2 regions of the Flavitalea sp. genome follow, and region 2 is predicted to be linked to the other one. Evidence: riboswitches for the same ligand, from Rfam matches in the RefSeq annotation. Region 2 holds a riboswitch; the other holds the start of a gene.
What was found. Region 2 has a riboswitch for thiamine pyrophosphate ahead of VK664_RS18530 (TonB-dependent receptor). Riboswitches for the same ligand answer to the same signal wherever they lie in the genome.
Positions count from the first base shown of each region.

Region 1: linked by a shared signal. The riboswitch ahead of VK664_RS25455 (class I SAM-dependent methyltransferase) and the one ahead of VK664_RS18530 (TonB-dependent receptor) in region 2 are both predicted to bind thiamine pyrophosphate.

Region 1 covers NZ_DATHKG010000162.1:6,287-21,763, forward strand. The annotation lists gene VK664_RS25400 (hypothetical protein) at 490-1,935, opposite strand; gene VK664_RS25405 (hypothetical protein) at 2,148-2,303, shown strand; gene VK664_RS25410 (PhnA domain-containing protein) at 2,511-3,074, shown strand; gene VK664_RS25415 (DUF2911 domain-containing protein) at 3,196-4,299, opposite strand; gene VK664_RS25420 (hypothetical protein) at 4,514-5,014, shown strand; gene VK664_RS25425 (CRTAC1 family protein) at 5,207-6,775, shown strand; gene VK664_RS25430 (tetratricopeptide repeat protein) at 6,850-8,562, opposite strand; gene VK664_RS25435 (VOC family protein) at 8,889-9,245, shown strand; gene VK664_RS25440 (Trm112 family protein) at 9,284-9,514, opposite strand; gene VK664_RS25445 (thiamine phosphate synthase) at 9,519-10,163, opposite strand; gene VK664_RS25450 (AIR synthase family protein) at 10,160-11,212, opposite strand; gene VK664_RS25455 (class I SAM-dependent methyltransferase) at 11,226-11,942, opposite strand; TPP riboswitch at 12,027-12,127, opposite strand; gene VK664_RS25460 (sensor histidine kinase) at 12,407-14,812, shown strand; gene VK664_RS25465 (phosphatase PAP2 family protein) at 14,893-15,477, opposite strand, start outside.
Region 2 covers NZ_DATHKG010000114.1:17,166-32,642, forward strand. The annotation lists tRNA gene VK664_RS18515 (tRNA-Met) at 22-93, opposite strand; gene VK664_RS18520 (head GIN domain-containing protein) at 209-919, opposite strand; gene VK664_RS18525 (head GIN domain-containing protein) at 1,018-1,731, opposite strand; TPP riboswitch at 2,017-2,121, shown strand; gene VK664_RS18530 (TonB-dependent receptor) at 2,238-4,601, shown strand; gene VK664_RS18535 (rhodanese-like domain-containing protein) at 4,687-4,983, opposite strand; gene VK664_RS18540 (PASTA domain-containing protein) at 5,024-5,830, opposite strand; gene VK664_RS18545 (D-alanine--D-alanine ligase) at 5,879-6,877, opposite strand; gene VK664_RS18550 (4Fe-4S dicluster domain-containing protein) at 7,003-7,350, opposite strand; gene VK664_RS18555 (acyl-CoA reductase) at 7,410-8,408, shown strand; gene VK664_RS18560 (trypsin-like peptidase domain-containing protein) at 8,685-10,172, shown strand; gene VK664_RS18565 (alpha-amylase family glycosyl hydrolase) at 10,389-11,672, opposite strand; gene VK664_RS18570 (4-hydroxy-3-methylbut-2-enyl diphosphate reductase) at 11,806-13,086, shown strand; gene VK664_RS18575 (hypothetical protein) at 13,411-13,797, shown strand; gene VK664_RS18580 (META domain-containing protein) at 13,915-14,352, shown strand; gene accC (acetyl-CoA carboxylase biotin carboxylase subunit) at 14,545-15,477, opposite strand, start outside.

The DNA.
Region 1 (15,477 bases), on a different contig from region 2:
CAACAACATTCCAGAAAGTTTTTTAGAGAGAAGGCAGGTACATAGTTTTTCCATCTGGAGAAATAGACATCCTATCAGTACCACCTTGATAGCTTTTTTCCCAGACTATTTTTTCAGTATTTAAATCGATGCGTTGTACTTTATCCAAAGTACTGATAAAAATGCTGTTGAGGCTTAAACTTACGGCAACCCCCTTAACGTTTGAGGGAATACCATTTTTATCCAGTCCTTGTGTTTTGATGCGTTTAACAAACCGGTGATTGTTTAAAATATCAAATACGAGGAGCCCATGTCCACCAAAACCAAGATAGTTCCGGATACCTGGTACCGCACAATCAATTTTAAAGTATTCAAACTTTTCATGAACGGGAGTTTTATTATGATGTTATTTTTATTTTCTGCTGTTATTTTGATTTCTTGATGACATTTTGATTTCTCGATGTTATTGATTTTCGTCTTCAAGTTTTAAAAACTCTTCATGTATTAAGACTAAGGTAATCTTTCTGACTGGGGTATATGGATGGCTGTCATCGAGGCGGTGTTCCAACCTTTGGTGTTTGATACACGCATGCCATTCCAGGTGATGTACAAAATACTACCGTCGGGACTTATGGCAGAACTAAAAGTTCCATCTGGCGTATATTGATACTTCTCTTTATAGAAACTACTTATAAATGCAATGATCTTTCGTTTTTTTGTTTTTAGATCATACTGAATAACTGGTGTTCCATCAATCTCGGCACCACCATGTGCGCCTGGTACATAATAAATATATCTTTCAGTAACCGGATCAAGATCTACCGAAGTAACATAGTTATGAGCCCCAACCATAGCCGGTCCGATAGTTGTCAGTTTTTCTTTCTTTGTATCAAATGCCCACAGATCACCGTTATCCTGTGTAAATCCATAAACAATTCCAGCTTTTGTTTCTCCTGTACAAGCACGAACTACCGGAACCTCTGCCACGCTGCTGATGGTATTTGTCCTGGGATCATATTTATAACCACTTTTTCCCTGTTTCAAATCTCCAGTCTTTGTTTCTGCCAACGGTTTCCAATAAACACAACCTGAGCTTGCGGACCAGATGGCATAACGGTCAAAACCATTTGGAGCTTTTTTCAACATTTTTTTATTCTTAACATCGTAAGCTATAAACCATATTCCTTTATCCTTTGCATCATTGCCCGGATTGGTTCCCCCATAAAATATCATACGCTGTGGATCCAGAACACTGGCTGGTATGGTGTGTTTAGCCATAGGATATGAAACCACGATTTCTTTTTTGCCGCTAACCGGATCGACCCTGTAAATATTATCACCTTTAAAACCACGGGCATCGGTAGTATTATCATTTGTCGATCCTCTATGTGTTGAGAAATATATCCATCCATCTGAACCCCTGTCTACCCTGCCATGTATTTTGCCTGGAATGTAATCCATGCCCGGAGGCATGCGGCCCGGTTCTTCAAGGAACTTCCTAACGTTCATCAACAACCGTATTTTCCTGGTTTTTGAATCGTATTCATAGACATGTCCTTCTCCCCGCGGAGCATCATGATCACCTATACTTGTATAATATTTTGTTCCGTAAGCTGAGCCATCACCCCAAACTGACCATAGTTTGCCGGGGAATATCTGCCCCGGGAGATAAAGGAAATCGATCTCCGGCTCTGTTTTGCCGATAACAACTCCTTCAGCGAGTTTTAGATTTGCGGGTTTAATTAAAAACTTGGCAGATTTGTCAGTCACTACTGCGTTTCCTCCAGGTAATCGGGGCGGCCAGTCAAGCGAATAGCGACTATCTTTTTTACTTCTGAGATATTGTTGCTCTGCGGATTCCTTCGGTTGTTGTTGTGCATCACCTGCCGTTTGCGCAGAAACGGATCCCGTTAAAAAACAATAAATAATTAATACTTTCAGATTGATGTATTTCATACTCATTTCGGATATAAAAAGCTCAATATTTATTTATCCGGCGATTAAACTTACGATTATTAATTTTATTGATCCGATCGATGAATAAATGACACCAGATTTAATCATATGGAAGTTTATATCATATCGGAATTTTAATCTTATTGAATCATTATTGTCCGACTAAAGTCGGGTTATAAAATACTGCTGGTGGCAGCAGACGAAAAAACCAATTGCAGCGTATACGACGTGCCGAAGGCAAACCTTTACGCATATTACAGGAGGGAGAAGTATTGAACGTTCTTACCGGCATCAAGCATTGGCACGGAGCAAAAAAACAACAACCTTCCAAAAGAAGCGCGGAAAGTGGAAACTCAACAGGTGGGTGAAGATCTGCAGGAACTAATTGCGCCTATTCCCGATTATGACAGACAATCATTGCTAGTGGCGTTGAAAAATTCTATCAAGGTTTATCAAATGTTGCGTCATCAGCTATCTGGTTCCGATGTAATTTTGCGTCTCAACACGGAACAAAATGTGGTGCAATACTTTGAACAGATTGAGGAAAGGACCTGTTAAAAAAATATCTTTGCGAAATGAGCAATTCAATAACGGTTAAACTCAACGAGAGAAGCAATGGACTATGTGAACTCTGCACGACAGAAACCGCGGAAATGGCCTATGCTGTAAGTCCAAAGAACAATGACGCAATCGAAAATGAAGTTGCTTTGTGCAATACCTGTGTTGAAGCATTAGCTAGCAAAGAAGCTGCTGCTCACTGGCAAGTCCTTGGTGGCAGTATCTGGAATGTAGAACCTAGTGTACAGGCCCTTAGCTACCGCATTCTCAAACAGTATGATGACCAGGAATGGGCGAATGAAATATTGACTTCGGTAGAACTGGATGAGAAAGTAATTAATTGGGCTATGAATGCTTTCCATGTCAGCGAAGTGCATAAGGATAGCAATGGGGCGGAACTCAGCAATGGCGACACCATTGTGTTAACCCAAGGGCTGAATGTAAAGGGCGCCAACTTTATGGCACCAAAGGGAACCATAGTAAGAAAAATACGATTGGTTCCGGATAACACCGATCAGATAGAAGGAAAAATCAACGAGCAGACAATCGTTATACTTACCAAATTCGTCCGGAAGTCATAGCCCTTTCCAAAACTCAGTTGATGTGAATCCGATTGACGGCTTCTATTGATTAACAGAGTTGGGCTGATCTTTCCGCCATTCCTGGAAAGCGATAAGAAAAACTTTCAGGTTATATTAATGATTATTTAAACATTTCTTTCCCTGAATTCAAGTCTGCAATGAAAGACTCGAACTGGGTCTTCCATCGGGGATCAGTGGTAACCCGCCTGCCATTCTCGGCAGCACTGATTGCTTCTTTTTTCTTACCTAGAAAATAATAACCCATAACCATTCCGAGGTTTGAATAGTCGGCATTAGGGTTCTTATCATGACTGATTTTGAAAATGTTGAAAGCTTCCTGGTGCAACTGCATCATGTTCAAACTAATTCCATACATAACCAGTTGCAGCGCGGTACCCATCGGGATAGCTTTTTTCATCAGCGAATCCGCTTCAGCAACACGATTAAATTTTTTCAATAATTCTGCATAGGTCGATAAGGTCAGAAAATTCGCTTCTCCAAAAAAAGTGTTAACAGAACGGTCAGCCCAGATCAGCGCTTCATCAAGGTTTATGTTGTTTACAAGACAATAATTCGCTGCTGTATGCATATTTTGCCAGTATCGATAGAACATTCCGGAGTTAAACTCCCTTCGAAAGGCTTCGATCTGGCGTTGGTGCAGGTCGACAGATATTCTGAAAGGAATCTTAACTTTTTCCCAGTTTAACGAAAGTATCACAGAGCTGTCAGTTGGTCCATTAAATTCATACTTGAGCCTTTCAACATTGGCAGATCCCTTTTCAACCGTGACTTCAACACGTAAGGCGTCATCCTTTGCGTCATAATAAAAACTTCCCCAGGCAGTATTGAATCTGGAAAAAACAAGCGTTGCACGGTCCGGCCCCATTGCCACAAAAAATCCATACTTTCCAGCAGGAATCGCTTTACCTTCAACTGCAACCTCAGCGCTAAACTCAATGGTAGTGTTTTCATTAGCGCCCGCCCGCCATGGGGACGATTTGCTGGTACCATAATGCAGGTCAGCAAAGCCGTTATGAACTACGCCGCCCCAGATTTTGCCTTCACGCCCGTCCACCAACGGCCTCGAGTATTCAACTTTAACAAGGGTGATACCTACATATTCGGAAACAGAAGCCTTCTTATTACGATCGGACGGAAGCGTTATTTGGCCGTAAGTAAGCGGATCAAAAGCAGTGATCAGGATAATAAAAAATAATATTCGCATGGATTTTGAAAATATTTATCAGGTTATAAAATGCGAGGAAGTTAACATTGTCAGGTATGAATTAACTCTCGATTATGATTTGTACTTTAGTGTAATTCTTTAGTGTAGTTAAAGTATAGATCAAAGATTCAGGAACTCACATTAGTAAGCCAGTTCAATTCCATCCAAGTTTTGTTCAACTTTGTTCACGTATATAAACCTTTGATTCACAACCTTGACATCACAAACTGAAAATGAAGAGATCTCTACTTGTCTGCACCTGATTGAACAGAAAATTGGCTGGGGCAGCTGTGCAAATTGGGCAACGCAAGACTTCGGGCGGCTCAGTGAAATGATTGCTACTGAGACTGGCGTGTCTCTTAGCGTCAGTACCTTAAAGCGCATTTGGGGTAGAGTGAAATACGACTCCGCTCCAACACTTTCTACATTAAATGCGCTGGCAACTTTTCTTAGTTATGAAAACTGGCACGTGTACAAACAACAAATAAGAGCGAAACCTGTCGCAGACATTTTGTCTCTGAGGGAAGAACTTAACACGGAAGTACCCTTAACCCCTAAAAATTATATAACCGGGAAACAACGGTGGCTGGTACTGGGTTCGTTGATTCTGATCACATCGGCCATTATCGGGTTTTCAAAACTAACAAGTAAGTCGCAGTCCATACCTCGTGATTTTGCGTTCAGCAGCCGGCCTATATCTATGACCCGACTTTAGTCGGACAATAATGTTATCGAATATTAAATCTTATTGAATATTAACTAAGGAGGTGTATACACTATGTATTTAATATCTGCAGCAGGAAAAGATTATTGTGCAAAAACAATCATCTCTGTAATAATATTCTATGCCCAATTATTGACCTCAGCTCTCTCTCAAACAAATAATTACCCGTTTATCTTTAAAAATGTGACACAAAGCGCAGGTTTGTTACCGGCCTTAGCAGGTATTTATGGACATGGAGCTGCCTGGGGAGATGCAGAGGGTGATGGTTGGATAGATCTTTATGTTGGAACTTTTGATAAGGATGGTAAGCGCAATATGCTGTTTCGAAACAAGAATGGCAAATTCAGCAGGGATCAACAAACATCATTGAATCTTTCAGGTCGTACAACCGGGATTGTATTTGCAGACCTTGACAATGATGGCGATCTGGATATTTATATGGGATCTATGCCACAGCAAGACAAAAAAGTTAAAGGCAATACCTTGTTCGAAAACAAGGGACAGGGAATCTTTAAGAATATATCCGCAGATAATGAAGCATGCCCTCAGGCTTTCGGAGGCAGAAGTGTCACCATCCTGGATTATAACGGGGATGGACTTCCTGACATCCTTTCCGGTGAAGATCCGCTAACGGGTTACAATGGATCAGCTACCCGGAGCTCGCGCCTGTTCAGGAACAAAGGTAAATTACAGTTTGAAGACGTTACGGTCTCTGCAGGTATACCTGCAGGTATACCAGGATATGGTGTTGCTTCATCTGATCTGAATAATGACAGTTGGCCGGATCTGTTTATTGCTGCAAATAATGGCGGAAACCTGCTTTTTATAAATGATAAAAAAGGTCATTTTTATGAAGCTCCCGGCACAAGGAAATTGTTTGAATGGCCAGGTTCCGGGGGCGACAATATGGTTTGTGGTGTTAGCTTTGGAGATGTTAACAGGGATGGCTTAATGGACATTGTAATGGGTCCGCATTTTGAAGAGCCCTGGGTCAACCCGCAACCCCTCAGGCTTTTTATAAACAAACTGTCGAAAGATGGTAGACTTTCATTTGAAGAAGTAACAAAATCAGTTGGCCTTAACCCCATTCCATTAAAGGCACCTCATGTGGAGATCCAGGATTTTGACAATGATGGTTTGCCGGATATATACACAAGTGTCGTGAAATTTAAGGATGGCAAAGTTTATCCACTCATATTCCGACAAACAGGACAGGTGAACGGATTACCCCGGTTCAGAGAAGAAATTATGGCGGTCAATGATTTTCCGACAGCAGAAGATAAAGCCCTCAAGGGTCAGACAGGAGTATTTTTTGCGAAAGTATTGAAAGAAAAAAAGATTATATACTCCGCGGCCGGACCTACAGGGGATTATGATAATGATGGAAGATTAGATATGTTCCTGCCAAGCTGGTGGCCTGAACTCCCGTCTATTTTACTGCACAATGAAACAATAAGCGGTAATTGGTTAAAGGTTCAGGTCAAGGGCACAAAAAAGGTTAACAGGATGGGTATAGGGTCAAAGATCAAAGTTTACCAGGCAGGAAAAACAGGCCAGGCAAGCGCATTATTGGGCTGCCAGGATATCAGCGTTGGATACGGATATGCCTCGGGGCAAACTGCGATTGCCCATTTTGGTATCGGAAAGATAAATTCAGTTGATATAGAAGTTATACTACCGAACGGAGCAGGAAAGCTTGTTCAAAAAAATGTAAAAACAAATCAAAAGATAATCTTGCAGGAAAACCAGTAATAAACCAGCATAAATATAAAGGCCGGTATAAATACACTGGTCAACAGTTTTTATTTTCGTTGTTGATACTAATGCTATTGTTTGTGCAAAGTTGATTCATGTTTTAATGCCAGTCTTACATCGGCGAGTTCAGCCCTGTCTGAATTAACGGGTTCAGAGATTTTTAGTAACTGCCGGAAATATTTATCTCTTTTAGCAACCTGGTTTGATAGCTCAGCTGCCCGCCCGGAGGAATAAAGTCCATTGAAGCGCCCTGGATGTTCCACTAAACTCGCCTCATAAGCAACCAGCGCTTTCTGGGGTTCATTCAATTCCATTAGCAGATCTCCCAATAGTTCTCTTGCAGGCAACACTTCACCCGGGGTTACTGCATGCTTCTGAGTTTTGTCTTCCATGTCAGCGGCTTCAGTCATCAATCTCAGTGCTTCTTCTCTTTTACCGGTTTTAAGTGCTGTCCATGCTTCTGCTGATTTCATCTGGATATGAACCTGGTTGGCCTTATACACATCTTTTTGTTCAAGAAGTTTGTCGCGTAAAATACCCATCTTTTTCAGTTCTGCTCTCGCTGAATCAGGATTGGCTGTATTGGCGAAGCCAAGCGCCCTCGCGAAATGGTATATAGACTTTTGCCAGGGATATTTTTCCCATTCAAGATCTGCAGGATGCAATTCAAGATTAGTGGCTTCTTTCCACAACCGGTTTTCAAGCACATAACGGGAAGGGATAGCCGCAAATGCATATGCCACCTTAAAATTTACCGGTGATACCTTATCGATGGATTTCAGGTACTCCCACTGCTGCATAGCAGACTTATTATCACCTTGCTGAAGGTAGGCATAGACGAGGTAGTCAAGTGTATGTAGCTCTTCGTCCCAGTGGCCCTGAATGCCGGAGGTTTCAGCATAACATTTAGCCGATGCGGATGCTGCGAGATTTGATTTTATATCTTCGTCCCATAAACCGAGACGTGTGAAAATATGAGAAGGCATATGTTGGGCATGCGCCGATGAGGGCGCAATAGCAGCATATTTACGGGCTTCCGGCAGGGCGAGTTCCGCGAGCTGGGGATAATCGTAGCTATGAATGATATAATGTATGATGCCCGGATGATCAGGTTGAATAACATACAACTCTTTAAGCATAGCCGCTGCCTTTTTTTGTTTTGTGAAAGATTTATCGGTTGGATCAGCGGCTGCCGTTAGTATTAAGGCATAAAATATAGCAGCTTCCTTATCATCAGGATGCGCACTGTATAATTTTTCCATTGCCTTTTCAAACCTGGCAAACCGTGTTGGATGATCAATTTTTTCCCAACCATTATAGAAGGTCGACACTGCATTGATATAATCCTCCTCTCTTTTTGTTTTTGCAGAAATGGTGGCTGCCATCCCAATTGCTTTGCTGCCCTTTTTGAGCTCAGCTTCAGTAGGCGGAGCCCATAAAGTATGGTAGTTAGACATAGCCACGCCCCAATAGGCCATTGCGCAGTCAGGTTGCTGGTCGATAATCCTGGCAAAGACCTTTTCTGATTCATCGTATTCAAAAGAATGCAAAAGGGCTACACCAAGTTCAAAGTCTTTTTTTACTTCGGGTGAACAGGAAGACACAAAACCTACTGTACCAAATTGTTTGTCCGGGCTACCACAGGCAATCAATTCACCGCGTTTGAGATTGAGAGCGGTAATAGCCTCGGTTGAAGGCTGTTCATTTTTTTCCTTGCAGGCGGCAAAAATCAAAAAGAGAAGGCAGCAAAAAAAAGAATAGACCCATGGTAATATTCCTTTCATAAATGTTGGTTATGTTTTAAACTATTTATAAAAGCCTGCAGGATCGGCTTGAGGTTGCAACTAATCTGTCTTGCCGAATGTAAGAAATTTGCTGGTGTATTAGTGAAATTTTGACTAACTTCTGGATGTTAAATTGCACCGCAACCGTATTTCAGACTAAATGAGTAGTCTTGCTATTTTCCGAACTCGTTGTGGATCCCCGGCGGAGCATTCTATATGACCTTTAAAATAAATTATGCACATATGAAACGCCCATTTACAGTCTTTTGACACATAGTGAAATTCCCTTGGGCGTTCCATATGACCTTTAAAAATAATTATGAGATATGAAAGCAATTGAAATCATTTCCATTCCGGTTACCGATCAGGCGCGGGCGAAAGAATTTTACCTCAACCTTGGATTTGAATTAATGGTCGAAGCTCCATTTGAAGAAGGCAAACAATGGATACAACTCGGATTTCCGGATAGTGCAGTTTCTATTACATTGGTTACCTGGTTCAAAAACATGCCCCCGGGATGCATTGATGGCCTGGTCATTCAAACCGATGATATCAAAGGAGAAATTGCAGCACTGGCTGCAAAGGGTATAGTAGCTGGCCCGATTGATACAACTCCGTGGGGACAGTTCGCAGCATTGAAGGATCCGGATGGTAACCGTTTAAGTTTACACGAACGCAGGTAACTGCAAAGTGAAGTAAATATAACCGTCATTTATTACCATCATTTATAATCGTCATTGTTTTCAATCAGCTTTTTTTCCAGTTGAAATTCGCGGTATTCATCTGGTGTCATAATGGGTATGCCATGTACTATGGGATAGAAACGATTGCAGCCGGCGCAATGTAAAATTCCTTTCAGAATATCGCCCTCCAGATCTTTTATGAATATCTCTAATGATAAATCATGTTTATCAAAAGGGCAGCAAAGTTTTTCAATTGTTTTTTGCTTCATATTTCTATATTTTTTCACTTAAGGCTTTTAAATATGCCCGTGTTGCGAGCAGTGGATCATTACTTTTTAATATTCCACCAATAACGGCCACCCCATCAAAAGAAATAGTCTGTTTAAGCAATTGGATATTTTCAGGTGTGATTCCTCCGGAAATATAAACCGTCATATCTGTAAGCTGCTTCGTTTTTTGAATTATAGATGGTGTTACAATTTCACAGCTACCGGCAGAAGATGAAGGAAACATAGAGCAAAACGAGACATAATCCAGTTCATTTCTCATGGCCCAATCGATTATGTTGAAATCGTTACCACAGGTTATGCCGGCGCTAAAGCTTCTACCTACCAATCTTTTAATAGCTGGATAATCATGCGGTATTTTGTCGAAATGAATTCCATCAAGTGCAGGATGTGTCTGCAACAATAAATAATCTTCATTGATGAATGCCGGTACGTAATACGGTTTGCAAAGGCTGCAGATCGTTGTAATTATTTCAGATTTACCAGACGTAACGCTCCAGCGGTTCCATATCTGAACTGCACTGATACCGCCTTGTAATGCTGCCTCCAGTCTCGTGACAAGAAGGTCTTTCTGTATTGAAGGATCTATTACCAGGTATACCCCGCCTTCCGGCTTTCTTGAATTTTTCATTTCAGACCTTTGTTACATGCTAAAAAAAATGCGTCCCAGTACGGATCCTTACTGAAATAAGGCATTGGCTTTTTAACTAAATCCTCAATCAGCTTATAGCCAAATTGTTTTTCTTTAAACTCACCTATTACTGTGGCGCTGATATTATTTTGTTGTAAACGCTGTAAAACATTTTGTGCCTTTTCTTTTTCTGCAGCAATGATCATGGCGCCTGCCCCAATACAAAAGCGGTGGTCAAGTTCAAACAGATTACAAATTTTCTGTGTCGTACTACCGGCAGGCAAATTGTTATTGTCAACCCAAACTCCGTTTCCCGACGCTATTGCCATTTCATATACGGCTCCCAGTACACCGCCTTCGGTGACATCATGCATAGCGGTAACTTCTGTAAAATTGCTGTTATTATCAGCCGCAACTAATCCGTCCTTTAATGAGGATGTTTGATAAAAGAGTCTGCAACCTTCATCATAAATTTCTTTACCCAGTTTATTTTTCACTGTTTCGGGGAAACTCATAGCAAGTATGGCAGCTGATGATATTCCACATTCCTTGGTTAGAATTATGACGTTACCTGCTTGCGCATTTTTACTTATCCTGATCTTTTCTTTTGGCGCTGTAAGCAACATGGTTCCACCTCCTGCAATAGTAGATCGCTGTCCTTCAATGCCACCTGTATGTCCGCCTGTTATCGAAATACCCGCTTCGTGGCAGTATTTGTGTACAAAATGCCAGTAAATTTTAAAATCATGTTTACTTAGACTAACTGGCAGATTCAATACCATCTGAACATACATAGGCGCAAAGCCGGTAGTTGCCATATCATTGGCCATCAGGTGAACCGATAACCAGGCCGATTCCTGCAAGCCCAGGGAAGGAATTAACGATAACGGGTCACTGGTCAGCGCCATCGCCATTTGTCCGGGCAGATCAATAACCGATACATCTATACCAAAGCCTGGCCCGGTAGACACTTCATTTCGCTGAAAGCCACAGTGTTTTAGAATAACTTCTTCAAAAGCCTCGTTTTCAATTTTACCCGACAAAAACATAGCGCAGTTTTAATCAATCAAGAAACTTTATATACAATCCAAAGAAATCACCAACAGGAACACTCCATTGTTGTACAGGAAACCATTTTGGCAGACCAGTACAGGTCCATTCAAGACTATAAGCGCGTCCTTTTAATGCAATATCTATCTGTTGAATCAGCAGCCCGGGAGTATAAAAGGTGGCCGTAATATAGAATGGATTTTTGCCGAAAGCCTGTTGTATTTTACGTCGTATAAATTTGGGAGAGTTACGGTTCATCATTCCAAAGGCAATGCCAGATCTGGCTACTCTTGCAGCTTCCTGTATAACCTTAACGGGATTAATATAATACTCAAAGGTGGTTATGAAGGCAACGGCATCAAATGTATCGTCTTTAAAAGGCATATGGTGTGAATCGGCGTTCACCAGGTCACCATTAAAAAGATGCACGCCCTGTCCGAGCATAAAAGGTGAAATATCTGCTCCGGTCGCATCAATACCAATCTGATTCCACCACCGCGTAAACCTGGTGGTGCCGCAACCAAATTCGAGTAGTTCTTTTACCCTGGTATCGCATTTGAGCAACTGTCCCATTACCTTCTTTTGCCACAATTCGGCTCTTTTATAACGGCCTTCATACCATTGTTCATATGTATCTGTATGCTCCCTGTTGAAGAACCATTCTTTCCGACCCTGCCATTTTATCAATCCCCGGGTTACCTGGCTGAAATTATTTTTCTGCAGTTCCATTGTTATGTTTTAAAAAGTAAAGCCTTGTTTCCTGCCGGAATTATGGTGCAGGAAACAAGGCTTTTATAAAACAGTTGAACTGAAAATAACTGGCCTTTGCATCCCTACGCCGGTATTATCCGGATCAGGTAACGGGTATTATCTCAGCCTTTAAATTATTATTAAAAGCACCCCGTGCAAGATTGAAGCAATTTAAGTGTTTTTTTTATGTGTTATGTATTAACCCGGAGGCTGGCATTATCTTTTAAAGATTTCAATAAGTGGAATCAGCTACTTTAATAATGTTAGTAGCTATTTCCTTTGGGCATGGCTATTCCTCATCGTAACTTGTAGTACGCTATAAGAGTAAACGCTTAAATGGATAATTAAATATATTTAAATTGAAATTAATCCGTGCTGAGCGCAGTTATTGCAGCATATTTCCTGGTGCGGCTATATTAGAACGTTAGAAACCAAAAGATATCTTGAAAAAGCCCGTCGATAATCAAAATGCGAACCATAACAATGCCAATCCTTTAGCAGGTCGGCATCTGGTATATGATAGTGAACCGAAACATGAATCGGATGCACCTACCAGAGCTATTCAGTCTGTGATAGACAAGCTTTCGCGTGAAAATGAAGCATTGAAAAAAGCAAATGGTGAACTTATCGAAGCCAATATCAGGTTGCAGTTTACGAAAAAAGACCAGGATATCAGGCAGGCACAGGCGAACCTCAATGCGATGGTGGAAAACTTTGACGGGTATGTATGGAGCATTGATAGGTCACACCGGTACCTGGTATTGAATTCGCGGTTACGCAATACAATTAAAGATATATATGGGATGGATGTAAATCCCGGTGATAGCGTTCAGGATGTGCTGAATTCTTCAGATCCTTCGCAGATTTTAAATTGGGAGACCTTGTATAAGGAATCTTTCGCCGGGAAGGCACAGCGCCTGGTACATGAGTTTTCTCATGAGGGCGAAGTACTTTATTTTGATATGTCTATCAATCCCATCTATGACGGTTCTTCGGTAATAGGCGTTACATGTTTTGCCCGTGATATTACGCTTGAAAAAATACAAGAAAATAAACTGCATTCAAACGAAACCCGCTTTGAGGTACTTATCGAAAAAAGTCACAATGGGATTGCTTTGTTTGGCGCCGATAGCAAAATTAGTTATGTATCACCGTCAGTGTCAAACATTCTTGGATATACCAGGGACGAATTGTTGGTAACGCATCCAGCAGTACTTTATCATCCGGATGATGTACAGGCGATTAATGCGGTATTAAATGATCTGCAGACTTTGTATGGCGAAACAAGACAACTCACCTACCGCTTAAGGCATAAAAACGGGGAATGGAGATGGATCAGTTCAATTGTAACAAACATGCTCCGGGAGCCTTTGATAAACGCCTTTGTTCTTAACTACCGGGACGTTACAGAAGAATTTAAGGCGGAGGAGAATCTGAAAAAAGCAACCATCCAAAGGACCGCCATACTCAATTCATTAACTGCGAGAATTGCCCTGCTTGATGAAAAAGGTAACATCATTGATGTAAATGAAGCCTGGAGTAAGTCTTCAGATCAAAATGAATTAACAGGAAATTGCTATACTGAATCGATCAATTATATAGTAGTGGCGGAAAAAGCAAAACTATTGTCGCCACAAGCCGGCAAAAAAATAGCTGCTGCCATAAGAGATGTAATTGCAGGCAGGATCGACCAATTTGTTTTGGAATATGCCTGCAAAACTCCCTCCGGCCAGAAATGGTTCTATTTAATAGTGAGGCCGGTGTTTGGAATTAATTCCGGCGCCGTTGTTTCACATTTTGATATTACCGAAATTAAAATCGCCGAACAAATAATAAGAAATTCCGAACAGCTTTACCGCTCATTGTTTAATGACAGCCCTATTGCTAAGTGGGTGGTTGACAGGAAAAACCTGGGTTACCTGGAAGTAAACGATATGGCAGTTTCTCACTATGGTTATTCCAGGGAGGAATTTTTGCAAATGACCGCTTTCGATCTCCGATTACCGGATAACAGGAAAGAACTGGAAGTCATCCGCCAGAATAGGAAGTGTAATGACTTTAAGAACAGGCTGGTAACACATGTTAAAAAAAATGGAGAGACGCTTATTGCAGAAGTATTTGTGCACCCGATAATCTATAAAGACACGGATGCCTACCTGGTGATCGCACATGATATATCCAGGACTTTACAGTTACAGGATGAGCTTACAAAAGAAAAAGTGAACCGTCAGATTGATATAACCAAGGCCACTATTGAGGCCCAGGAAAAAGAACGTGGTGAACTTGGAAAAGAACTTCATGATAATGTAAATCAAATGCTGGCTACCGCCAGGCTTTGTCTTTCCGCTTATCAGACAAATCCCCAGAAGGATGAAACTATTCTTAGAAAAAGCATAAATGTAATAGATGACAGTATAGAAGAGCTTAGAAAAATATCCAAATCATTGGTCCCGCCATCGCTTGGAGACTTTACGTTGACGGAATCAATTGAGCAACTGGTAGAAAATATCAAGTTTGCCAACATGGAACCAAGACTACAATTAAGTTCCATACTAGAACACAAACTTAGCGAGGCCCTTAAAATATCAATTTACCGGATTATACAGGAACAACTCAACAATATCCTGAAATATTCTAAGGCTTCTGTGGTAGAAATAGTTATCCAACAGAATGCAGAGCGACTGGAATTGAAAATCTCGGATAACGGGATTGGTTTTGATTTAAATCAAAAGCGAGCCGGAATCGGACTCACCAATATCATCAATCGTGCTACAACTTTCAACGGAAAAGTATTGTTGGATTCCGAGCCCGGTAGGGGTTGTACGATAAACGCATCATTTTTGTTATAGGGCTTGTGAACTGCCTGGAGATTTTTCATGGGAAATCATTTTTGAAGTTGTTATTATTCTGAAAAAATCCCTCCCCGGTGTTAGCGGTGCTTAAAACGATCGCGGTTTTGAAAAATTTTGCGATTTAACCAGTGTGCAAGATAAGCACTACCCGCACCCACCACCGCGCCCGCGATTACATCCGATGGATAATGAACTCCCAGGTAAATACGTGAGTATCCTACCGAGGTTGCCCAGAGACAAGACGGTATGACAACATACCATTTTCTGAATTGCAGCGAAAGACTAGTGGCTGTGGCAAAGGCCATGGAAGTATGCCCTGACGGAATTGATTTACCACTGTAGCTATCATAGGGAAACACATCAAATGGATACTTCTCCACCGGCCGCCGACGGTTTATAATGTTTTTTAAACTTCCAGTTACCGCTAGCTCAATAAGAGCCGCTGCAACCATTTCATAGGATTGCCGTTTTATCATGGAGTCCCGTGTAATCATTCCTGCGGTAAATAAACTCACCGGCGCTGCGATCCCGATAACATAGACAGATGAACTAGTCAATCTGAAAAACTTAGAGTCCGGATTCTCGGGATTGATTGCTTTAACAATATTGATGTCCCAGTTTTGGGCCTGCACTGGTTGACTGAAGGATGTTAAAAACAAGAG
Region 2 (15,477 bases):
CTCCTGGGAGCCTTGATTTTGTTGCGAAGGGAGGGATCGAACCTCCGACCTTCGGGTTATGAGCCCGACGAGCTACCGCTGCTCTACTTCGCGATGTGGGTTGCAAATGTATGTCGTTTCATCATTTAAACCAAAAATGATTGAACCTTTTGTATAAAGATTCAATCATTTCTGATTTAATTAACTTGTAATCCTTTTTTAGAGATACTTATCCTTTTTTTGATATGCTGCTGGCACCACTGGATTTAATGTCCCTGATTACCCCGCTTCCTTTATAATATACCCCGCTTGCTCCTGAAGCACGGGCACTTAATTCTTTATTGACTGTGATTTTAATATCTGAGGCTCCGCTTGCTTCCGCGGTACAAACATCGGTTTCGAGTTCATATCCTTTCAGGTCGCTCGCGCCGTTTGCATCCACTTTCAGTGATACTACCCTACCGGTGATAGTTGCATCAGAGGCGCCATTCAATTTCAGGTCAAGCGATTTGAGATCAACACTTCCTTTAAAATCACTCGCTCCGTTCATTTCAATACGAACGTCACCACCGGTCAGCTTTCCTTTTATTACAACGTCGGATGCACCGGAGGCTTCCAGGTTTACTAAATCCCTAACTGACACATATGCCTTCAGTTTACGGTTTCCCATCTTAAATCCATCGCCGGTATTTTCATACCATATTTTTAAAACTCCTCCCTGTACGGAAGTTTTGATATGATTACGCCAGGCAACTTTGTCAGCACTCACAGCTACGGCTTCTTCGTCACCCTGTGACAAATACAGGTCGATAGCGTTTGAAACTTTGATGGAATTAAAACCTTTTAGTGGCCTTACTTCAACATTCGGGTCGTTTATCTGTTGGGCTCTTGCCGAAATTACTAAAACAGAGAAGGCAAGTATTGAAAGCATCTTTTTCATGACATTGTATAATTAGTGGTGAGTTGTTAGTGGTTAGTGATGAATTATTTAGTTATTTAATTGTTTGAAGTGTTTGAGGGAGCTTAAACAGACCAGCATTAGCTTTTTTTCTGAACACTGCCACCACTGCCGGTTTTGATGTTCCTGATCACACCATTTCCTTTATAAGATATCGATCCACCACTGCTGGCTTCTGCTGAAAGTTCTTTGTTCACAGTTACATGGATCAGACCACCGCTGCTGATATCTGCTTCGCCATTTTCTACTGTAAGATCATAACCATTGAATACACTTCCACTGCTGCCTTCTACTTTCAGAATTCCCGCGGCGCCTGAAATATCCACCACCGATCCACTGCTTTGATCCACAACAAGACGGTCGGCATTTATTTCACCTTTGAAATTTGCACCACTTGAAACATCTATTCCCAGCTCCGGCGATTTCAGCTTGCCATCGATTTTCACAGTGGCTCCGGAAGATACATGGATGTCATCGATTTTTACGGCAGAAACATAAGCTTTCAGTTTCCTGTTACCCTGATTTTTTCTCCATACACTGTTGTCATAGGTGATCTTAAGAACACCATCATCTACCACGGTCTTTATATTTTTACGATGTTCTTCATTTACCGCGCTTACCGCAAGTGCTTCTTCATTTCCCTGTACCAGGATCAGTTCAATGCCACTGGAAACGCGGACTGCATGAAAGTTTTTAGCTGGTCTCACTTCCGCATTTGCGTCCTTTATAGCTGTTTGTGCAAATGTTGTAAACGCAAAAAGAAATCCGAATAAAAAAAGGCTGAGTGATTTCATATGTTTCATTGTTAAAAATATTAAGCAGTGATAAATATTAAGTGGTGATAGATTTATATGATTTAATGATTGATCCGATTATTTATGCAATCAAATAATTGACACGTTCATTTATGCGGTTTTTATTAGCTGTCGTTGAACTTTCGTAAAGTAGCTGATATTATCAAAATGTTTCAAACCGGGCTATCTTGTATTATTTAAGTGTGACGGCTCTCAACCTGCAAATGTTACAGCAGAAAAAAAAATTGTTACTATATTTGCAGCCGTCCGAACACCGGACATTTCTCAGATTCCTCGGGGTGCTTTGCGGTTAAAACCGGCAAGGCTGAGATAATACCCGTAGAACCTGGACAGGGTAATGCCTGCGCAGGGAAGGTAGTTTTTAGCATTCACACCTACACTTCTTTTCCGCAGCATTTCCTTCAAATCAATTTTTATTCCGTTTACAGGATCGCTTCAAATAAATAGCGGTTTGTTCACGGGACACCATTTAAACTTTAATGGACATGCAAAAATTGTTTTTGGGGATTTGCTACTTATTGATTTCCCAGACTGTGCTCTCCCAGCAAATACGCGGCAGAGTAACAGACGCCACCACCGGCACCGCAGTAGCAGCGGCAACAGTAGAATTAGGAGATGAGTCAACCACACTCACCAACGATTCGGGTTATTTCTATTTCCGAAACCCGGGCCGGAGCAATCAACCGCTCAAAGTCAGTAGCCTGGGTTATCGCAGCAATGAACAAAAACTTACAGGGAACGAGACTGACATTTCCGTGGCTTTGCAGAGATTCAACCTGATGATGCAACCTGTAGAAGTGAAGGCCATCAGGGCGGGCGATAAGGCCCCTTTCACCAAAACCAACCTGGCAAAAAAAGACATTGAAAAGCTGAATTTCGCCCAGGACATTCCTTATATCCTAAATCAGACTCCTTCCGTTGTCATTAATTCAGACGCCGGTAACGGGGTTGGCTATACAGGTATAAGGATCCGGGGGTCAGATGCGACCCGGATAAACATGACTATCAATGGCATTCCCTACAATGATGCTGAATCACAGGGCTTGTTTTTTGTTAATCTGCCGGATTTCGCGTCATCAATTAACAGCGTACAGATACAACGTGGTGTAGGAACTTCTTCCAATGGTGCAGGTGCATTTGGAGCAACAATGAATTTCAGCACCAATGAAGTGAACACCTCTCCTTATGCGGAGATCAATAACAGCCTGGGTTCATTCAACACCTGGAAACATACAGTGAAAGCAGGGAGCGGCATCATCGCGGATCATTTTACAATCGATGCCCGTTTATCAAAAATCTCCAGCGATGGCTATGTAGACAGGGCAAGCAGTGATCTGAGTTCGTTTTTTATATCCGGGGCTTATCTGTCAAAAAAATCCGCGCTAAGGCTAAATGTTTTTTCAGGAAAAGAGAAAACATATCAATCCTGGAACGGTATACCGGAAAGTTACCTCGATTCAAACAGAACATATAATTCGTCGGGCACTGAAAAACCAGGTACGCCTTATGATAACGAAACAGACAATTATCAGCAGGATCATTTCCAGTTACTTTTTAATCACCAGTTCAATACCAGGCTTAGTTTCAACACTGCTTTTTTTCTGTCCAACGGTAAAGGTTATTATGAAAATTACCAGGCGGGGGAATTATATTCAGACTATGGTCTGCCAAATTTCATCAGCGGTACTGACACCAGCAAAGAAACCGATCTTGTTCGCCAGCTATGGCTTGACAACAAATATTATGGACAAGTCATCTCCCTGCAATATAAAACAGACCGGTCCGAGCTCACCGCTGGCGGCGGATGGAACCGGTACGATGGAAATCATTTCGGACTGGTACCCTGGGCCGCAGCAGGGTTTCCAAACCAATACAAATGGTATGATCTTGATGCTTACAAGACTGACGTAAACGCCTATGCGAAATACCAATATTCCATCATGCCTGGCCTGGAGATTTTTGGAGACATTCAATACCGAAGAATCCTGTATGATCTTGGCGGGTTCCGCAACAATCCGACCCTCCTGATCAGGAACACCTACGATTTTGTAAATCCTAAACTTGGTTTATCATATAATAAAAATAATTACCAGGTTTATGCCTCTTATGCCATGGGTAACAAAGAACCAAACCGTGACGATTTTGAAGCAGGCATCACCCAGCAACCGAGTCCTGAACGCATGCATGACTTCGAAGCAGGGATTGAGAAAAGAGAAGGGCAGTATAGCTGGGGGCTTGTGTTATATTATATGCTTTACAAAAATCAACTTGTGCAAACCGGCAAGATCAATGATGTCGGAGGGCAGACAAGGACCAATATTCCAGACAGCTACAGGATGGGAATTGAACTGCAGGGTAAGGCTGTGCTTACAGATTGGTTGAACATTTCAGGAAATCTTACTTTAAGCCGTAACCGGATTAACAATTTTACTGAATACATTGATGATTATGATGCAGGTGGGCAGAAAGTCATCCCTCATGGTGAAACTGATATCTCGTTTTCACCGGCCGTAACAGGGTTCGCGGGTGTTAATCTGGTGCCGGTTAAAAATCTTGAGATAAATCTCTTTAGTAAATACGTCAGTCGTCAATATCTTGACAACACATCGTCCAGGTCAAGAAGCATTGATGATTATTTCGTGCAGGATGTTCGCCTCTCTTATAGCTTGCGGCGGTTGCTGGCAAAAGAAATAAACCTGAGCGCCCAGGTCTATAATATCTTCAACCGCAAATACGAATCAAACGGTTATACTTTCAGCTATTATTATGGTGGAGAACTAACAACCGAAAACTATTATTTCCCGATGGCAGGGGCAAACGTTATGGTTAGTTTGAATATTAAACTCTGATGACAAGTTATGAGTGATGAGTGAAATACAACTCATCACTCACTCATAACTCATCACTCATAACTCATAACTTTCTTTACAGTCCTTATTCCTTCCACGCCAACATCCCGCCAACCAGGTTTTTGGTATTTGTAAAGCCCATTGATTCCAGGATCATACAGGCCTGTCCGCTTCTTGCACCGCTTCTGCAGTAACATATCACTTCCTGGTCTTTCAGATCCTCGAGTTCAGGTACATCCATTGTTCTGATCTTTCCCAGGGGAACCAGTTTGCCACCGATATTAAATTCTGCATTTTCCGATGGTTCACGCACATCAACCAGATGTAGGTTGTCGCCGGCATCTAATCTTTTCTTTACTTCTTCTACTGTGATATTTTCCATGTTATAATTTTTTCAGATAAACCAATCAACAAATCGGACATTAATATAATACACCGGATGAATCAACAGGTTTTTCGGGCTTTTTAACTCCGAGAAAAACATCTATGGATTGTCCCTGCCTGATACGGATTACCCTGTTATCGGCTGTCATCTTTTCAGGCCGTTGCAAGTAAACATATGAATTTGCCGAATCAACTACATCCCGGTCAAATATAGAAGCCCCTATTGCGAGTCCATTTCCTTCCAGCAAAGCCCTGGCCTGCTCATAAGTCAACCCAACCAGGTCAGGAACCGCAAACTCATCCTGTCCAAGTCCTGAACCCAGTACCAGCGTAATTTTGCTGCCCATTGAAATTTTAGATCCTGGTTTTATAGAATTGCCGTTATACAATTGGTCAAGAACCGCATTTTTGGCAAAATCATGCCGGTAAACGGTGTCTTCCAGCTGAAGTCCATACTGTTTAAGTGCAACCTCGGCACTCCTGAAGGTCATGCTCATAAAATTTGGCATTTCGATAACAGGTGGAACGGAACGATTGACCGTGAGGTAAACGGTACGATTCACCTTTACTACGGCATCCGCATCCGGAAACTGGCGGACAACCGAATTCGCCCTGGCAGTATCAACATAAACCGAGTCTTGCAATTCCACATCAAAGCCCCTTTCTTCCAGCAGCCTGGTCGCTTCGGCAAGGTCTTTACCATTCACTGAGGGAATCGTCAATATCTTGCCATGTTTGGTGAGCACGTCCAGATAGCTGAGAAAAAAGAACAGGACCAGGAACACGAGTACGAGGCTGATCAGGATATGAACCCATAGCGGCTTACCGCTGATAAATTTAAACACAGGCTGAAAATATTAATTATCTGTTTGTTATTAAGTTCGTGAAAATAATCAGGATTTTCGACTCAACGCATCTTCGATCAGGGCACTATAAAATTCTTTGAGTGTCCAGCCTAACACTTTTACCTGCTGTGGTATTATGCTCGCTTCGCTTTGTCCGGGTATCGTATTGATTTCCAACATAAAAGGTGCCGATTTTTTCTCATCATAAATAAAGTCAATTCTCACGACACCCCTGCAATTGAGCACTTCGTAAACTTTCCTGGCTGTCGCCCGGATGTTTTCTGTCATTTCGTTGGAGATCTGGGCCGGTGTTATTTCTTCACTTTTGCCTTCATATTTGGCTTCGAAATCAAAAAATTCTTTGTGCGTTTTTACTTCAGTGATCGGTAATACAATAATCTCTTTAGTAGTTTTGAATACGCCGACTGTAAATTCCCGGCCACTGATGAATTCTTCAATAAGAATCTGTTCATCTTCTTTAAATGCTTTCTCCAGTGCAGCTGGCAACTCATCTTCTTTATTCACTTTACTCATCCCGATACTTGAACCGCCACTGTTTGGTTTCACAAATACCGGCAGGGCAAGTTGGCTCAGAATGGTTTCAGGTGCAATTGGGGTATGTTTAAACAGGTGGAGCGATTTTGCCACATTAACACCCGCAAATCCAGCTACGGCCACCGTATATCTTTTGTTCATGGTGAGCGCCGAAGTTGCTGCGTCACAGGAAGTGTAGGGTAGTCCCATAAGGTCCAGGTATCCCTGTAAACGTCCGTCTTCGCCAGGTGTTCCATGTATGCCAATCAAAACTGCATCAAAGCGGATATGTTTGCCATCTGCAATAAGTGAAAAGTCATCTTTATTCACAGCAGTTTTTGTTCCACCGGGTGTTTCATACCACCATCCCTTTGGAGTAACGTCAATTTTGTAAACATTGTATTTGTCCAGGTCAAGATTCTTTTCAATAGTGACCGCACTTTTGTATGAGATTACTGATTCAGTAGAGTACCCCCCGGTTACGAAGGCTATGGTAGGCTTTATGTTAGTCATTTGACAAAAATAATAAAGGTGAAGGAACATTTTCCCTTCACCTTTTTACGACGGGAAATATCACCCGCCAACAGGAGTAGTTTTTCAACTACATTCACTATTGTGAAACCTGAAGTTAAGAATTTTTATATATGAAGACGCTCTTTTTTTTCAAGGAGTTCTTCGACTGTTTCGACATACATTTCATCAGGAACGCAGCAATCAACCGGGCAAACAGCAGCACATTGAGGTTCTTCATGGAACCCCTGGCACTCGGTACATTTATTAGGCGTAATATAGTATATGTCCACACTGACAGGAGCGTGACGCTGGTCCGCATCAACCACTACACCATCGAGCAATGTAAACTTTCCTTTTATACTTGTGCCGTCTGAAATGGCCCATTCAACACCGCCTTCATAGATAGCGTTATTTGGACACTCAGGCTCACAGGCTCCGCAGTTTATACACTCGTCTGTAATTTTTATCGCCATGCTTTTAATAAATTTTTAGAATTGATTACAGTTACTTTGCAACACAAATATAAGGTTTGATGGATTTACAACAACGGTTAAATTTATTGGTAGAACTGGGAGGACATATAATAGCTGCGCCATACTCATGGCTGGCCGCAAAGGAAAGAGCACATCATGAGAATGGGTGGTTCATACCTGAATTTATCGATCTCAGTGTTCAGAATATAGTTACAGAATTTTTAACCCGCGATAAGCTGGCAAAGCTGGCGGCTTCATATAAGATACCGGCGATTCAGAAAAAACCCGGGGATGTTGGAATCATTATGGCGGGCAATATTCCACTGGTTGGGTTTCATGATTTTCTTTGTACATTTTTGTCTGGCCATCATCAGACAATTAAACTGTCTTCAAAAGACAAAGTACTACTGCAATACCTGGTGGAGTGGCTTTGGAACAAGGAACCTTCATTAAAAGAGGAGATCCGCTTTGAAGAAATGCTCAAAGGCTGTGATGCCTATATCGCCACGGGAAGCAATAATTCTTCCCGGTATTTTGAATATTATTTTTCGCGATTTCCTCATATAATCCGTAAAAACAGGACCTCCGCCGCCATAATCACTGGCAATGAAACAATCGGGGAACTTTCTGCACTGGCAGATGATGTATACATGTATTTTGGCCTGGGTTGCAGGAATGTTACGATGCTCTATGTGCCGGAAAACTATGATTTTGTTCCGCTGCTTGAGGCTTTCAAAAAATACAATTACCTCTTCGATCATCACAAATACAAAAACAACTATGACTACCAGCTCGCCATGCTGATGATCAACCGGGAACATTATATGACAAATGGCTCCATCATCCTTCGAAAAAACGCTTCGCTTTTCTCCCCCGTCAGCGTGTTGAATTATGATACCTACCAGGATCCGGTATCGCTGTTGGCCAGCCTTAGTACAAATGAATCCGTTCAATGTATAATTGGTTTGGACCAGCTGAATTTTGGCAGTTCACAAAAGCCTGGACTGACAGATTTTGCAGATGGAGCAGATACCCTGCAATTTTTACTGTCTCTCTGAAATTTTGACAAAGCTGTCATGTTAATAATTTCTTTGTTTTATCCTCATCAAGAATTTTTTGTGAAATCATTTTTTAAGTGAATCACGGTTAAAACCCCAAGGATTTATTGGTGTTTGCCCGGTTTTGTTTTAAATTGTACCAGCAAGTACGAAGACTTTAGTAAATTATATGTTAAACAAAACAGGCGATACCACTATTTGTTATTTTGTTACGTTTATTTACTTTGTCATAGGCACGCAATTTGAAAACAAGTAATATCTAAATCAAGAGAGAATATGAAAATGAAACAGGTTTTTGCTGTGATCTTTCTTAGTGCATTAACCACCGTTGGAACCATGTGGGGATACAGACACTTAATGTTGAAAGATCAATACTTTTACCAGGGCTCGAATGATACTGGTAAGGTACCTTCCAATTATGCAAAATTTATGGATGGTTTTGATGCAGGCGCTGCAACGGATTTTACTCCGGCTTCTTCTGCGGCTATTCCGGCAACAGTTCACATCAAAACTAAAATGAACAGGACTGCATCAAATAATTTGCCAAGGAAAAATCCTTTTGCCGATTTGTTTGACATGGATATGGGTGATTTCTTCGGAGACCGCTCACGTTCGCTTCCGCAGGCCGCTTCCGGTTCCGGAGCAGTAATCAGTGAGGACGGATACATCGTTACCAATAACCACGTGGTTGCAGGTGCCGATGAGATCAATGTAACACTGAGCAATAAGAAAACTTTTAAAGCGAAGGTTATTGGTGCTGATCCTGCAAGTGATCTTGCTGTGATTAAGATTGATGCTAAAAATCTTCCTTTCCTTGTTTATGGTAATTCGGATGAAGCAAAAGTTGGTCAGTGGGTACTTGCCGTAGGTTATCCATTAACGTTAGAGACCACTGTCACAGCTGGAATTATCAGTGCGAAAGGGCGGACGCTGGAAATAAACCGTCGCCAGAGCGATGCTCCTGTTGAAGCGTTTATCCAGACAGATGCTGCAGTTAATCCAGGTAACAGTGGAGGGCCACTTGTAACTACCGATGGCAAACTGATTGGTATCAACTCTGCTATCGCATCACCTACAGGTTCATATGCCGGTTATTCTTTTACCATCCCGGTAAACATCGTTAAAAAGATCATTGCTGACCTGATGAAGTTCGGTACTGTTCAAAGAGCTTATCTCGGTATTCAATACGCACCTGAAAACATCTCTGATGAAGAGAAAGAAAAGAACGGCATTGAAAGTGGTGAAGGTGTGTATGTAATAGGATTACAGGATGCAGGTGCAGCTGTTGGAGCAGGAATCAAGAAAGGTGACGTAATTACAAAAGTAAACGGAGTACCTGTATTGAACGCGGCTGATATGGTTGGCCAGATTGCAACTTTCCGTCCTGGAGAGAAAATCAATGTCACTTACAGACGTGAAGGAAAAGAAATAACCACTGCTGTAACGCTAAAGAACATATCAGGTAATACTGAAGTTGTAAAAACTTCAGCTATCGACAAACTTGGAGCAAGCTTCAAGGAATTAAGTAAGGAAGCAGCGAAAGAAATCGGTGTTACCGGCGGTGTGGTTATTGCGGAAATCAGGGGTGGTATCATGAGCAAGGTTCGTGTGCAGGAAGGATATGTTATACTCAAGGCCAATGGCAAAGAGGTAAAGACTGTAGCAGAATTAGCAAAGGTGATTGATGGAGCTTCCGGAAGTGTTAAGCTGGAAGGTGTATACCAGGGTTATGAAGGGATTCATACAGTGGTAATCAATCTCTGATCCTTGATCAATCTCTGAACCTTAAGAGATAAAATAACAAACCAAGAAGCCTAAGCGATGACCTGTTCATGCTTAGGCTTTTTTTATCCTACGTTGGGTAATAATCAATTTTTTTTGATGATCCATTACTCAAGCGAATCATATCTGCACAGTGATCTAAATTCAAGGGGGAAACTAAATCTAAGATTTAATCTGTTTTTGAAACATTAAAGTTTATCATTTCGGTTCTTTGCGTAGTATAATAGCATCCCAGGGTTTCGCTTCCATTACTGGAGTATCTCTAAAGTCAAAGATGCGGTTATCGAGCACACTTTGATAAAGTCCACCCAAAGCACCTGCAGGCAGATCAACCTGAATTTGTTCACCTGAAAAATTAAGGCATACCACTAATTCCTCATCGCCTATACCCGTACTGTAACAAAGAATCTTCCTGTCTTGTGTGGTTGGGATACGTGTCGGGAAGGGCATAGGGCATTGTTGGAATACCGGGTGTTCCTTCCTGAAATTGTTTAATGTTTTGTAGAACTCGTGATTTTCACATTTGCCCGGCCATTCGATATGATCCTTCTCGAAAAATTTAAGTCGCTTTAAGTTTGGTATTTCTTGTCCACTGTAGGTCATTGGAATTCCTTTCCAGGTATAACAGAACACAGCCAGTGCCCGGGCTGATTCACCATACTTTTCATGTTCGGTACCGTTCCAGCTGTTTTCATCATGATTACTTGTAAAAAATAAGTGTCTTGAACCAACAGGATATTGTTTTTCATAATTATATAAAACGGCCATCACGTCATCAAGCTGTATTTGTTCTTTGAAATGTTTTTCTGTGCTGTGCATCCAGTTCCAGGCATAGCCAGCGTCAAACACCTCGAAATAATTTGAGTCGTCAGTTTCTGCGAGCCAGAACAGTGGTTTTGGCGAATCAAGTTCTATACGGGTGTTTCTCCAGAAATCAAGTGGCACAAGATGAGCCATATCACAACGAAATCCGTCAATATTACAGGTATTCACCCAAAACTTCATAGCGTTCACCATCTCACGGCGAAGTTTATGATCATAATAATTAAGATCTATCACATCTTCCCAGCCATGACTGTCATAAAAGCTACCTTCCTGGTTCCTCTTATAAAAGCCGGGATTGGTTTTCGTCCAGACATGGTCCCAACCGGTATGATTAGCAACCCAGTCTATGATTACTTTGAAGCCCGATTTATGGGCTTCTCCAACAAGGTTTTTGAAGTCATCTACGGTTCCAAATTCAGGGTTGGTATCGGTATAATCTGAACAGGCATAATAACTGCCAAGAATTCCAAGTCGTTTTTCACGGCTTATAGGGGTAACAGGCATAAACCATAAAATCTCTACCCCCATATCCTTAAGTCTGGGCAGATGTGCCGCAAATGCCTTAAAAGTGCCTTCTTCAGTATACTGCCTGAGATTTACTTCATAAATATTTGTAGTGATACTCCAGGATACTGCTTTAAACTGTCTGTCTGCCATAGTACTATTGCGATTGCCTCAAAATTAACGATAGATGGTCGGATTGAACTGCCAGGCAGCACTTTTGTACATTAATTGTTAACTAAACAGGCATTTATTGTTAACTAAACAGGTTAATAACCGGTCACTTTGTTTGACCCCTTTTAACCTTTGGAAGCAGTTTCGTAACTTTGCGGACATTGTCATGAAAACATTTAATGTTCCATCTGTTTACAGGAGTCCGCTTATTACTGCCGTTAAAAACAGGCGTAAGCAGAACGATAAAATGAAGAAAGACTTCTCACCCACCCTGCTGGATCTCGGGACTCTTCATATTTATGTTGCCAGGCATTTCGGGTTTTGTTATGGCGTGGAAAACGCCATTGATATTTCTTTCCGCACCATTGAAGAAAATCCTGGGCGGAAGATTTACCTGCTCAGTGAAATGATTCACAACCCACAGGTGAATGCCGACCTGAAACAAAGAGGCGTTGAATTTTTACAGGATACTTATGGAAAACAGCTGGTTCCCTTCAGCCGTTTAACTGCTGATGATATTGTTATTATTCCTGCTTTCGGTACCACCCTTGCTATTGAAAAAGAATTGAACGAGCTGGGCATACCTACTGAAAAATACAATACGACCTGTCCTTTCGTTGAGAAAGTCTGGAACAGGGGCGATCAGATTGCGTCAAAAGGATATAGCCTTGTTATCCATGGCAAACCAAAACATGAAGAAACGCGGGCTACTTTTTCACATGCTTCAGCTACAGCGCCTTCTGTGGTAGTTACTGATATGGCTGAAACCGTTGCGCTTGCCCGTTATATCACCGGTGAAACAGACCCCGCAGGGTTTTACCAGGAATTTGACGGCCGTTACAGTGAAGGATTTGATGCTTCAAAGGATCTTCAACGTATAGGCGTAATCAATCAAACCACCCAATTGGCGACCGATACCCAGGCGATAGCTGATTACCTGAAACAAGCTATTCAAAATCACTTCCGGCTGACGGATGAAAATATTCCTGAACGATTTGCAGATACACGGGATACGCTGTGTTATGCAACCAATGACAACCAGACGGCTGTAACCGGGTTATTGCAACAACCTGCAGACCTGGCGATCGTGGTTGGTGGCTACAACTCCTCAAACACTACTCATCTCGTGGAGCTTTGCGAAGAGAAGCTTCCGACTTATTTCATCAATTCAGAAACAAGCCTGATTTCTGCGCAGGATATCCTGCATTATGACTTTCACAAAAAGCAGGAGTTGCTGAGCAGTTCCTTTTTGCCGGAGCTGAACCCTGTACGTGTACTGATTACAAGTGGTGCATCCTGCCCGGATGCAGTGGTTGAAAAAATCATCCGGAAGCTTGCGGGTTTTTACGGGGTTGAATCCCGGGTTGATGAACTGGTTAACAGTTTCAAGGTTTAATGTTGAGAAACTGCTACCATCTGCTGTTTTCTATCAAACACCTCCCCTTACTTATATAACAGTCTGTTACCTCTCTCCTTACTTATACAAAAGTCTGTTACGTTCCCTTTAGATATACAACAGTCTGATTGCTCACCTGTAAAGGGTCTTAAATGGCCAGGTTAATAAATGAACCAAAAGAAATTTTAACATCCGGCGATTTAAACCCCGGCCGCCTGGTTTAGTCTGAGATATGTGGATTGCAGCGAACACCATTTAAGTGCTTTAATGAACTATATGGTAATCAACGTTTCAAAATCATGTTCTCAAACTAAATAAAAAATTATGCGCCATTTCCTGTTTTTAACTGTTTTATCTTGTGTTTTAACATCTGCGCTTGTGGCTCAGCAACGTGATACCATTCGTATTCAAAAAGACAAACCTGACATGCGTCCAATCAAAAACCTGGATCTTTCAGCAGAACAAACCCGCCAGCTCAGAATTATCAATCAACAATCAAAAGCGAAAGCAGATTCGTTGAAAACCGACACAGCTATAGATGCGGGTATGCGTCGCGAACTCCAGAAACAATTGCTGGCCAACCGCAGAAAAATGATAATGGAAACACTAACGCCTGAGCAACAAAAACAATACAAAGAAGCGCTTAAGGCGAATGGAAAAGCTAAACGAAAACCCAGAAAGATTTCAGGCGAAACAAAGACTGAGAGTTGAAATGTACAGGTCCCAAAAAAGATGCTGACAACACCGCCAAAAAAGAATCTGACAATTCTGAAAATATTTGCCTTCTGATATGCAATCTTTCTTTTGATTGCACCAATAAAAAAAATAATGATGAACAAAATACTTTTTGCCCTTACATTGGTTTTCAGCCTTGCATTTATTTCGTGTAGCAGTGCGAATAAAACAAAAAATGATGTTCCGAATGCGTCTTTAACAAATACTTACTGGAAGCTTTCCCTTGCGAACGATCGCCCGGTTGTAACTCCCGACAATTCTCGTGAGGTGCATATAAAATTCAGAAATGAAGGCAACCAGTTACAAGGTTTTGCAGGTTGCAACGGACTTGGTGGAAACTATGTTTTATCTGGTACAAATGGAATCAAAATAACCGCTATCACAACAAAAATGTATTGTGAAAGGATGGAAACAGAAAACTTCCTGACCGATGCCATAACAAAAGCAGACAATTACCGCGTGAAAGGCGAAAAACTTTCATTGTACCAGGGAAAGAAATTGCTAGCAACCTTTGATTCAGTTTATTTCTGATACGGATAAAAATATAAAGAGATCAATATAAAGCTATTCACGTAAAGAGATCAACCTAAAGAGATCAATATTAATAGATGAATATAAAGTTATTAATACCCGCAAAGCGTTAAATGCAGTTTAAACTGATCTTCCAATAAAAAAACGGCTACCTGATGGATAGCCGTTTTTATTAACAGTTAGTTTATGATATTAAACCATCTTGAACGAGTCAAGGAATTTAGTGTTGAAATTACCAGAGATAAAATCTTCGTTTCTCATTAACTGCTGGTGAAAAGGAATGGTTGTTTTTACACCTTCGATCACATATTCACTCAAAGCACGACTCATGGTATTGATTGCTTCCTCACGGGTACGGGCAACTGCAATTATCTTTGCAATCATCGAATCATAATAAGGAGGTATAACATAACCAGCATAAACATGTGAGTCTATCCTGATACCATGACCACCGGGTTGATGCAATGTTGTAATTTTTCCCGGGCTCGGTCTGAAATCATTATAAGGATCTTCAGCGTTGATACGGCACTCAATGGCATACATCTGTGGCTCGTAATTTAAGCCACTGATAGCTTCTCCTGAAGCGATCTTTATCTGTTCCTTGATAAGATCAAAATTTGTTACTTCTTCGGTTACACAGTGCTCCACCTGGATACGTGTATTCATCTCCATAAAGTAAAAATTACGATGCTTATCGACCAGGAATTCGATAGTACCAACACTTTCATAGCCGATGGCTGATGCAGCCTTAATAGCCGCCTCACCCATTCTCTGGCGCAACTCAGAAGTCATAAACGGCGAAGGAGATTCCTCAACCAATTTCTGGTGCCGGCGCTGGATAGAACAATCCCTTTCACTTAAATGACAGATCTTACCATAACGGTCACCCGCAATCTGGATCTCGATATGTCGCGGTTCTTCCACGAACTTCTCCATATAAATGCCGTCATTTTTAAAAGAAGCTGCTGCTTCTGTTTTGGCGGCATTATATGCGCGTTCCATTTCATCTTCTACCCAAACCACTCTCATACCCTTGCCGCCGCCACCGGCAGTTGCCTTGAGTATAATTGGATAGCCAACATCTTTAGCGAGGGATTTAGCCTCTTCAATGCTCGCCAGCAGGCT